DNA from 2 places in the Ruegeria sp. HKCCA5463 genome. Region 1 is predicted to be linked to the other one. Evidence: riboswitches for the same ligand, from Rfam matches in the RefSeq annotation. Region 1 holds a riboswitch; the other holds the start of a gene.
What was found. Region 1 has a riboswitch for cobalamin ahead of GOW09_RS21455 (DUF4198 domain-containing protein). Riboswitches for the same ligand answer to the same signal wherever they lie in the genome.
Positions count from the first base shown of each region.

Region 2: another riboswitch for cobalamin. It lies ahead of GOW09_RS07430 (aromatic ring-hydroxylating dioxygenase subunit alpha); the one in region 1 lies ahead of GOW09_RS21455 (DUF4198 domain-containing protein).

Region 1 covers NZ_WQFL01000016.1:19,662-25,065, forward strand. Annotated here, with positions in the region: gene GOW09_RS21450 (ROK family transcriptional regulator) at 242-1,366, shown strand; cobalamin riboswitch at 1,488-1,687, shown strand; gene GOW09_RS21455 (DUF4198 domain-containing protein) at 1,820-2,605, shown strand; gene cbiM (cobalt transporter CbiM) at 2,612-3,223, shown strand; gene GOW09_RS21465 (cobalt ABC transporter permease) at 3,220-3,795, shown strand; gene cbiQ (cobalt ECF transporter T component CbiQ) at 3,795-4,574, shown strand; gene GOW09_RS21475 (energy-coupling factor ABC transporter ATP-binding protein) at 4,571-5,221, shown strand; gene GOW09_RS21480 (hypothetical protein) at 5,326-5,404, opposite strand, start outside.
Region 2 covers NZ_WQFL01000002.1:277,918-283,321, reverse strand. Annotated here, with positions in the region: gene GOW09_RS07455 (MFS transporter) at 1-780, shown strand, start outside; gene GOW09_RS07450 (DUF3833 domain-containing protein) at 777-1,394, shown strand; gene GOW09_RS07445 (DUF3833 family protein) at 1,391-1,933, shown strand; gene GOW09_RS07440 (hypothetical protein) at 1,963-2,187, opposite strand; gene GOW09_RS07435 (hypothetical protein) at 2,196-2,447, opposite strand; cobalamin riboswitch at 2,714-2,918, shown strand; gene GOW09_RS07430 (aromatic ring-hydroxylating dioxygenase subunit alpha) at 3,000-4,253, shown strand; gene GOW09_RS07425 (hybrid-cluster NAD(P)-dependent oxidoreductase) at 4,259-5,341, shown strand.

The sequences.
Region 1 (5,404 bases):
CAGTTTTTTCTATGCCGAGTAGGGCACGAGGGCGATCAGGCAAAAAATCCTGACCCCATAAGAAACAATCACAAGATTCGAATTTTGAGTCAATAAATAAATCACTCTTATTTATTATTGACAGGGCGGGCGGGCTTTCTCATTCTTCAACAGGAAAGGGGTGGTCGTGCCGGAAAATTCATCTCGGAAAAATTCGATTGGCCTGCACGGGTCAGAGGTGCGCGGAACCAACCAAAGCGGGATGCGGGCCCGGAACGAACGGCTTGTATTGTCGCTTGTCCGGCGTCACCAGGCCCTTTCGAAGTCCGAGATCGCGCGCATGACAGGACTGTCGGCACAAACCGTTTCCGTCATCATGCGGCTGTTGGAGAAGGATGGTTTGCTTTTGCGCGGCGAACCGGTCCGCGGGAAAGTCGGGCAACCTTCCGTTCCCATGCGACTTAACCCGGATGGTGCCTTTTTCTTTGGGCTCAAGGTGGGGCGTCGCAGTGCCGAGTTGGTTTTGACTGACTTTGTCGGAAATGTGCGGCAACGCGATCGGCGAACCTATGACTATCCAACGCCGAAAGCCACTTTGGAGTTTTCCACTGAGAGTCTGGGCAAAATGATATCATCCATGTCGCCTGAGGCCAAAGGCAGGATTGCGGGACTTGGGATTGCCATGCCGTTCTACCTATGGGACTGGGCCCAGACCCTTCAGGTTCCTCAGGAAGAAATGGACCCGTGGCGCGTATCAGACCTGAAGGCTGACCTGGCGCGGCGCCTCGATATTCCGGTATTCCTGCAAAATGACGCCACTGCGGCTTGTGGGGCGGAATTGGTATTCGGTCCAGCCGATGGGCCCAGGGATTTCCTGTACTTCTATATCGGGTTTTTCATTGGCGGCGGTGTGGTCCTCAATGGCGCAATCTTTTCGGGACGTGGAAACGCGGGCGCAATCGGCCCCTTGCCTGTGCCAGATGATGCCGGTGGTGTCAGACCCCTTATCGACGTGGCCAGCCTGTATGTGCTCGAGCGTGCAATCACCACAGCAGGTGTCACGTCGCATTCCATTTGGGAAACGACCCAGCGTTGGGATGTGCCAAAAGTTCAACTGGAATACTGGTTGAAACAGACGGCGAGTGGGATTGCCTATGCGATTGTCTCGTCCTGTAGCCTGATAGATTTCGAATGCGTGAAGATTGACGGCTGGATGCCGCAGGACATCAAGGCGCGTTTGGTTGAAATGGTCGAAGACAAACTGTCTGAGCTTAACCTGACCGGTCTCGAGCGCCCTGCCGTGCTGGCAGGGACCGTGGGCCCGGAAGCACGCTCACTGGGCGCGGCGAGCCTGCCGTTGTCGGAAAGGTATCTTTCAGAAGCTTAGATGTGAAATCACCTTGTTGCCTTGGATATTTCACAAACTGGTTCACTCTCGCAAACTGCCGAGCTCATTATTTTCGATGGCCGTAACACATTTTCGTTGACGGAGGGCTGAGTTGTCTGGCAAGCCGCTCGGCATGTCCGGTTCCGGGGCTTGCTCTGGAATCAATAGGGAATGCGGTGCGGGCTCAGGCCCAATTCCGCAACTGCACCCGCAACTGTAAGCGGCGAGCAGGGCTGAAACGCCACTGGGGGTTGCCCGGGAAGGCCAGTCCGACGCTTTGACCCGCAAGTCAGGATACCTGCCGGACATGTGCCCTCACAAGGGGCACTCCTAATCGGCGACGGGATGTGCGTCGGACCAGGATGCCTGAAAAGGGTAATTTGGCGTTGAATGTCCCGTGGTCAAAACGAATTTCGCGCCGGGATTGGCGCGACGGGACAAGGACGACTGTTCATGAAAACGCTGCTCAGCGCAGCCGCTGCCGCGGTGGCTCTTCCTGCCATAGCAAATGCGCATTTCCTTTTGGAATACACCACCGACACCATGATCGAGAAACCGGGCGATGTACCGGTCAAACTGATTTTCTGGCATCCGTTCGAGAATGGCCATGTCATGGATCTGGAAAAGCCGCAGGAATTCTATGTGATCCACAACGGTGAAAAGACCGATTTGCTGGACACGCTGGAACCTATCCGGTTCACTGGCGGGGAAAACGAGGGTGCGGCGTTCAAGGGCAGTGTCCCGGTCAAACGTTCGGGCGACTATGTGCTGGTGACGGTTCCTCAGCCTTATTATGAGGAATCCGAAGACATTTATATCCAACAGCTCACCAAAGCCTTCCTGAACCGCAACGAATTGCCGACCGACTGGATGAATCCCGTGGGTCTGCCGACCGAGATTATCCCGCTGAACAAGCCGACCAACATCATCGCGGGTTCGACTTTCACGGGCCGTGTGCTGGCTGATGGTCAGCCGGTTGCGGGGGCCGAGATCGAGATCGAGTACATGGCCGCCGAACCCGACATGGAAAGTTCGGCCGTTTCTGCACCGAAAGCGTCTCCTATGCCGGGTGGTGCGGTGGTCGCAATATCTGACGACAACGGGTACTTTTCGTTCGGCGTTCCGAAAGCCGGTTACTGGGGTTTCGCCGCCCTTGGTTCCGGTCCGGCAACCGAACATGAGGGCAAAGAACTCAGCCAGGATGCGGTCATCTGGATTCGTGCCTGGGATCTGGAGTAACCCCAAATGCACATCGTCGACGGAGCCCTTTCCAACCCGGTTGTAATTGGCGGCGCCATAGCCGCCGCGGGCGGGATCGCCATGGGTCTCAGGTCTCTGGATCTTGATCGCATCCCCACTGCGGGCGTGCTGTCAGCCAGTTTCTTCGTGGCATCCTTGATCCACGTGCCCATTGGTCCGTCGTCGGTCCATCTGATCCTCAACGGCATGGCCGGGCTGCTGCTTGGTTGGGCCGCATTCCCGGCTTTGTTCGTCGGGCTTTTGCTACAGGCGGTCTTTTTCGGCTTTGGCGGGTTGACGGTGTTGGGGATCAACACCGTCAATATCGCCTTTCCCGCAGTGGTGGCCGGAATGTTGTTCGGTCGTCTGATCGCGCGTGGAACGCCTTTGCAAGGTGCAATTTGGGGGGGCGTCGGCGGCGCATTTGCGATTGCGGCGACAACCGGCATGGTCGCGTTTTCCTTGGCGCTGTCGGGGGATGAATTTCTGCCTGCCGCCAAGCTTGTTTTCTTCGCCCATATTCCTGTCATGGCCATCGAGGCGATTTTGACCGGGTTCGCCGTGTTGTTGGCGCGCAAGGTCAAGCCCGAGCTGTTTTTCAGAGGAGCAGCCACATGAAGCATCTGGTTGTCATATTGGCCGTGTGCTGCGCACCTGTGCCTGCCCTGGCGCACAAGGTCATAGCCGGCGTTTTCGAGTCGGGAGACGTCATCGAGGGCGAAATTGGCTTTTCTAACGGCGACATGGCAAACGGCACCGAGGTCATTGTCACCGGCCCGGATGGGGCCGAGCTGGGTCGATCGGTCACGGATGCGGACGGTTTTTTTGTCTACACGCCGACCTCGGCCGTGGCGCACACCTTCTTTGCCAACCTTGGCGCCGGGCATGTGGCCGAAGTCACGATGTCTGCCGAAGATGTCGCGCGGATCATGGGCGTTGCCGTGGCAGAAAACGGTGGCTCATCTTCGGCTGCTGTGACGCAGGCCAGCGGTTCGGCGGCGTCTCTCAGCGCCGAAGAGCAGCAGGTTATCGCCAAGGCCGTACGTAACGAATTGCGCCCGCTCAGGCGCGAGATTGCGGCCTATCGCGAACAGAATGACCTGCAAACCATCCTTGGCGGGATCGGGTACATCGTTGGTCTGTTTGGTCTGGGCTTTTACATGGCGGCCCGCCGCAAGCTGGCCTCCTGATGGCACACGTTCTGGGGCACAAGGAAAAAACACTGTCCGAAGCCGGTGACGGACCAGAAGGTCTGATCAGCCTGCTGGATCCTCGGATGCGGATCGTCATGGCAGTTGTTTTTGCGGTCGTGACCGTGGCGCTGTCATCCCTCGGCGCGCTCTGCGCGGCGCTGACAGTGTCGCTTTCGCTTCTGATAGTTTCACGTCTGCCGCGGCGAAAGACGTTGAAGCGAATGGCCATGATGGATGGGTTCATCCTGTTCATGCTGGTCCTGTTGCCCTTTTCCATGCCCGGGGATCCGATGTTCACGCTTTGGGGATTCTCCGCAAGCTGGCAGGGTTTTTGGAAAGCGGTCGAGATTGCCTTGACCGCCAATGCCGTGATCCTGTCCCTGTTGGTTTTGGTCGGGACGATGGAGCCGGTTACACTGGGCCACGCCCTGCATCGTCTGCGGTGCCCCGAAAAGCTGGTTTACCTGCTGATGTTCACGATCCGGTATATCGAGGTCTTGCGCGAAGAATACCTGCGGCTGCGCGCCGCCATGAAGGTGCGTGGTTTTCGGCCAGCAACAAACTGGCACACATATCGCAGCTTTGGCTACCTTGTGGGTATGATGCTTGTGCGCGCGATCGAAAGATCAGAACGCATCCTGGCCGCTATGAAGTGCCGGGGGTTTTCCGGGCGTATGCCGTTGCTTCAGGAATTTGCCCTGACCCGTGCGGACATTGTGTTCGCGGCAGGTTTCAGCGGTCTCTGCCTGGGTCTGATCGTTCTGGAATTCGCATGACACTGATCGCGCTTGAAGACATCTGTTTTTCCTACCCCGGCCAGCCACCCGTTCTGGACGGGGCAAGCCTGAGCCTGAGCGCGGGGCAGCGCCTGTCCCTGACAGGCCCGAACGGAGCGGGGAAATCGACGCTCCTGCGGATTTTGCTTGGGTTGCAGCGCCCGTGTTCAGGCACCGTCACCGTTTTTGGTCAGCAACGCGTGGAAGAGGCTGATTTCCATGAGGTCCGCCGCCGGGTGGGGCTTGTATTTCAGGATGCGGACGATCAGCTGTTCTGCCCGACCGTCGCCGAAGACGTTGCTTTTGGTCCGCTCAATCTGGGCAAGACCCGTGACGAAGCACTTGCCATCGTCGACAAAGTACTGGGCGATCTGGACCTGATGCACCTGAAGAACCGCATTACCCATAAATTGTCAGGCGGAGAAAAGCGTCTGGTGACCCTGGCGACGGTTCTGGCGATGGAACCCGAAGTGCTGTTGCTGGACGAACCGACGAATGCGTTGGATACGAAAAACGAAGCGCGCCTGCTGGAAATCCTGCGCGCGTTGCCACAGGCGATTTTGCTTGTCAGTCATTCGCCGGCGTTCCGCTTGGAACTGGCGCCCGATGAACTGGATCTTCGCGACGGGAAGCTGGTGCCGGTCTGACCTGTTCTCGTGGCAACCGGACATGGTGGTTTCAGAAATGCAATCATACCGCCTGAGCCACGCCATGAAACGGAAAGCGAACCTTGCGCGTCGTCAGGCCTTGGCTATGTGCGTCTGCGGCTCATCAGCCCATATTTGACCGCCCATGCCCGAAAGGACCCGCGTCTGCGCCTGTCCTGTTTC
Region 2 (5,404 bases), on a different contig from region 1:
ATCGCAGCCAGCGCTCCGGCCCTGTTGGTCGCTTTCGGGGCACACTCCCAAGGCTACCCCGCATTCGGAGCGTTTCTGGGGCTGCTGTCCGTTCTGACCTTGATACTGACGATCCCGATCTGGCGACGCAGACCGATCACCGGATCAGGCCTGTCCTTTGCAGGTCTGGGTCAGGCCGGTGGCTTGCGCCTTCTTGCGCTGGCTTTGGTCAACAGCCTCCCGGTTGCCATAACCTCCACCCTGTTTCTGTTTTTTGTGGAAGACCGGCTGCAACTGCCGGGCAAGGCGGGTCCTTTGTTGATCCTGTTCTTCCTGAGCGCAGGCGCGAGCGTCCCGATCTGGGCAAAGCTCAGCAACAGAATTGGCCCGAAACAGACTCTGATCATCGCCATGCCGCTCTCGATTGCCGGCTTTATCGGCGCTGCCACACTGAGTGCAGGAAATCTTGCGGGTTTTGCAATGATCTGTCTCGCCTCGGGCGCGGCGCTGGGCGCGGATATGGTCGTATTGCCGGCCATGTTCTCGATCGTCCTTACCCGGGCCGGGCTGAACGCATCAGCCGCGTTTGGCATCTGGTCCTTCGCTGGCAAACTGGGCCTCGCCCTGGCTGCCTTTTTCACTCTGCCGCTGCTGGAACGCAGCGGTTTCACCCCCGGTCAAACCAATTCCGCACAGGCGCTGGATACACTCAATCTTGCCTATGCGGTGCTGCCCTGCATCCTGAAAGTCGGAGCGTTCGGGATGGTGTTGACCCTGCCGTCCGAGGTCACAAGCAAATGAACGCTTTCACCATCATCCTTCTGGTCCTTCTGACCGCTGTCTTCATCCGCGCAAGGCTGCTGAGCTTTCGCGCGCAATCGCCGTCAGATTACAGCGGCACCGGGCCAGATTTTTCCCTGAAAAAACACCTGAACGGAGAGATCTTGTCCGAGGGCCTGATCTATGGCCCCAACGGCAAAATGTCGAACAGCTTTGTCGCGCGCATGTCCGGCGAATGGAAAGGCAACTCTGGCACGCTGACCGAGTACTTCACGTATTCCAACGGAAAACAGATGACCCGCAAATGGTACCTGACGCTGGGAACTGGCAACACATTCACGGCAATGGCGGATGATATCGTAGGCGAAGGTCGGGGCATCATCTCGGGGTCCACGGTGAAACTGACCTATCGTATCATTCTGCCAGATGACGCCGGTGGACATACGCTGGATGTCACCGATTGGATGTATCTGACAGAAACCGGCGTCATCATGAATCGGTCCGAGATGCGCAAGTTTGGCGTCAAGGTCGCGGAACTGATCGCCACAATGCGTCCAAGCCCCAGTTCTAAACCGATGCATCCAAGTGGGTCAAACGGGTATGACGCGACTTTGGAAGGGAAGCCGTTGCAATGATCACCTTTCGCTCTTTCATCGCCTGCGTCGCCATCGCAAGCCTTGCACTTCTGGCGGCCTGCTCCAGCAAACCGAAGGTACCAAAAACGTTTCTGTCGGACCGACAGTTGAACCTCGAGGAATTTTTCGAAGGCAAAACAGTGGCCTACGGTCAGTTTCAGGATGTTCTGGGAAATATCCCCCGCAGATTCACGGTTGATATCGACGGGACATGGGACGGCGAAACCCTGACCCTGGTCGAAGACTTCGTCTACGACGATGGCGCGACGGAACAGCGCATCTGGACATTGACCAAAACCGGAGAGGATACGTGGACCGGTACGGCGCCTGGCGTGCTGGGAACCGCCAGCGGGATTGAGCGCGGGGATACGTTCAACTGGAAATACAAGATCGACCTGCCGATCAAGGACGGGACCATGCGTGTCAAATTCGACGATTGGATGTGGCTGCTGGATGACGACCGTCTGCTGAACCGCGCGTATGTCTCACGCTATGGCGTCCGTCTGGGTGAAGTCATCCTGTTCTTCGAGAAGAAATAGGGCCGCCAGGACCGGTTTCATCACAAAAGTCAGTAGAAAATAAACTCGTCCACCAATGCTGTCGTCGATCCCTTGACCTCACCGGCCGTGTTTGCCCTTGGCCCGTCCGAGGCCGCGCCCTCGGCGCGTTCGCCGCCCTCGACCTTCAAGCGCGCGCGTTCTATCTGCCCCCAGAGGAAAAACAGACCATCCCGTTTTCCCATGAGGCGCGAAGGAACTGTTGTCCGCAAAACACCTGTTTTCGGTTTTGGCATCTGCTCTCTTACTGCCTCCGGTGTTTTCCACCATTTTCGGAAAACGTAATGGTTTTTCCCGAAAAAGACAATTTTTTATGGACAAAATGAGGTTTTCTACCGACCGTTGACAAGGTGGACTGACAACTCTCGCATGACGGATATTCGCCTTCTTCACCTGCCCCATTGAAAGCCAGCACTATCCCAAACGGATCAACTTCACCCAAAAGGGCTTGCTGCAAACCTCCTTCACTTGGCTTGACACTCTCTTTTCCAGCCATGCTCAGGCGACGTGCAGCGTTTCGTTTCTGATCCGAGCAGCCGGGCCTTCGCCGTCGCGGTTGGGGGACAATTAGGCGGCGCCGATGTCAGACGTGGCCGCATCCATCGCAAGGCCATCGGCCACCGCAAAACGCCATGCTGGCGGGCCTGCCACGCCCCTGTGCCAAGGACTGTGATCCCGGCGCCGTCCACGCTGCCGGAAAATTTCCATGTCTGTTTTGAAACCGGAAATGTCGCAAGCATTTCAGCGCCCAAGCGGGTAAAAAGTAGGCTGCCATCGTGAGGTGCCGCTGCTTGATTCTCAGACAGCGGAGAATTGGGAAATCGGTGTAAGTCCGGTACTGCCCCCGCAACGGTAAGGAAGGTCAGGTTCGACAATCAACCACTGGGACGAGGATCCCGGGAAGGTGTCGCAACCGGGCGCAAGCCCCTTTCAAGTCCGGAAACCAGCCTCAAAGATATGTCAAACCGCGGGTGGCGGTGGGGGCACGGATTTCGGACGTGATCCTCGCGCGCTTCCGGACGGCTCCTCCTTGTCATCTGCCCAAGCAATGCCGCGGGGCGCGGCAGGAGAGCCAGAAGTGAACAATGTCCAAAACCTGTTGGCGCGTCGAATCCCGGGCTATGCTCTGGAACGGGCCTTTTACACCGACCCCGAGATCTTTCAGACCGACCTGGAAACCATCCACTATCGCGAATGGCTCTTTGCCATTCCTGCTTGCGAACTGGTGAAAGCCGGCGACTATGTAACATACAACGTGGGTGCCTATCGCGTGATCATCGTGCGCGGCGCCGACAACCAGATCCGGGCGTTTCACAACACCTGCCGCCATCGCGGCTCGATCATATGCAAGGCGGCAAAAGGCAACGCGCCGAAGCTGGTTTGCCCATATCACCAATGGACCTACGAGCTTGACGGCTCTTTGCTGTGGGCCCGCGACATGGGGCCGGAATTTGATCCCAGGCAGCATGGTTTGAAGACGGTTCATTGCCGCGAGCTTGCCGGGTTGGTTTACATCTGTCTGGCGGATGTCGCCCCGGATTTTGACACGTTCGCCAATATCGCCCGCCCGTATCTTGAGCCGCATGATCTTGCGAATGCCAAGGTCGCCTTCGAAAGCACGATCATCGAGAACGGCAACTGGAAGCTGGTCTGGGAAAACAATCGCGAGTGCTATCACTGCGGCGGCAACCACCCTGCGCTGTGCCGGACCTTCCCTGATGATCCGGGCGTGACGGGGATCGAAGGCGGTGAAACCCCAGCCTATATGCAAGCCCATTTCGACAGGTGCCAGGCAGCGGGTATGCCATCGCAGTTCTACCTGCACGAGGACGGCCAATATCGACTGGCGCGGATGCCGCTGAAAGAAGGGGCCGAGAGTTATACGATGGACGGGAAATCCGCCGTGCGCCGTTGGTTGGGCCGGTCGCCCTTTGCGGATGCGGGATCGCTTTTGAAGTTCCACTATCCGACCACGTGGAACCACTTTCTTGCCGACCACTCGATTGTTTTCCGCGTCACGCCGATCGGCCCGACAGAGACCGAGGTCACGACCAAATGGCTGGTCAACAAGGATGCGGTTGAAGGCGTTGACTATGACGTGAAACGTCTGACCGAAGTCTGGGTCGCCACGAATAACGAAGACCGTCAGGTGGTCGAGGACAACCAGCAGGGCATCAACAGCCCGGCCTATGTGCCCGGCCCGTATTCAGCCATTCAGGAATCCGGCGTGCTGCAATTCGTGGATTGGTATTGCAACACAGTTTCGGCCCGCCTGGCGCCTGACTCCATGGCGGCGGAGTAAGGCTGATGAAAGACCTGAACACGCTTTCATCAGCCGTCTGGCAGGATGGAGAGATGCTGGAATGTGTCTCGGTCGTGCCCGAGATGCCGAACACCGCCAGCTTTTCGTTCCGTGCCCCCTCGGGGGCGCAGTTCGCCTATCACCCCGGTCAGTTCCTGACGCTCGAGATTCCGGCGCCCGGCCAGCCCGGAGGCGTTGTGCATCGCACCTACACGATCTCATCGTCGCCGTCGCGGCCGCGGTCGATCACCATCACCGCCAAAGCGCAACCCGACAGTATCGGCACGCGCTGGATGCTGGACAATCTTCAACCCGGCATGCGGATCAAGGCCATTGGGCCCGCGGGCCTGTTCACCAACGCGTTGAGCGATGCGCGCAAGTTCCTGTTTATCTCGGCTGGCTCGGGCATCACCCCGATGATGTCGATGACCACCTGTATGTGGGACGAAGGCCGCGATCTGGACGTTGTCTTCATCAACTGCGCCAAAAGGCCATCCGAGATCATCTTCCGCCAGCGCTTGGAACAGATGGCCAGCCGCACGGATGGTTTGGACCTGAAATTCGTGGTGGAAGAGCCGGACCGCTACCGCCCATGGACGGGATATCAGGGTCAGTTCAACCAATTGATGCTGGGGCTGATGGCGCCGGATTACCTTGAGCGCGAAGTCTATTGCTGCGGTCCTGAGCCCTTCATGCAAGCGGTACGCGACGCGCTGGCCGGTCTTGGTTTTGATATGAACAACTACCATCAGGAAAGCTTCGGCGCGCCGGTGGAAACCGAGGCGGATCAGCCCGAGTTGGATGACGTTGTTCTGGACGACGACAGCAGCGCCGAGATCCTGTTCGCGACCTCGGGCGTGACGGCCAAGGTTGCCGAGACCGACACGGTGCTTGCCGCCGCCCGCTCGGTTGGCCTGAACATACCGTCAGGCTGTACCTTCGGCGTGTGCGGTACCTGCAAGGTCAAGAAAACTGCCGGAGAGGTCCATATGGTCCACAACGGAGGGATCTCGGAAGACGACATCGACGCGGGGTACATTCTGGCCTGCTGCTCGAACCCGATCGGCAAGGTCGAAATCGAGGTTTAGGCGCTTCGCATCACGATCAAAGCCGCAGCGTGGCTGACACCCGCTGCGGTTTTCGGCGCGGTT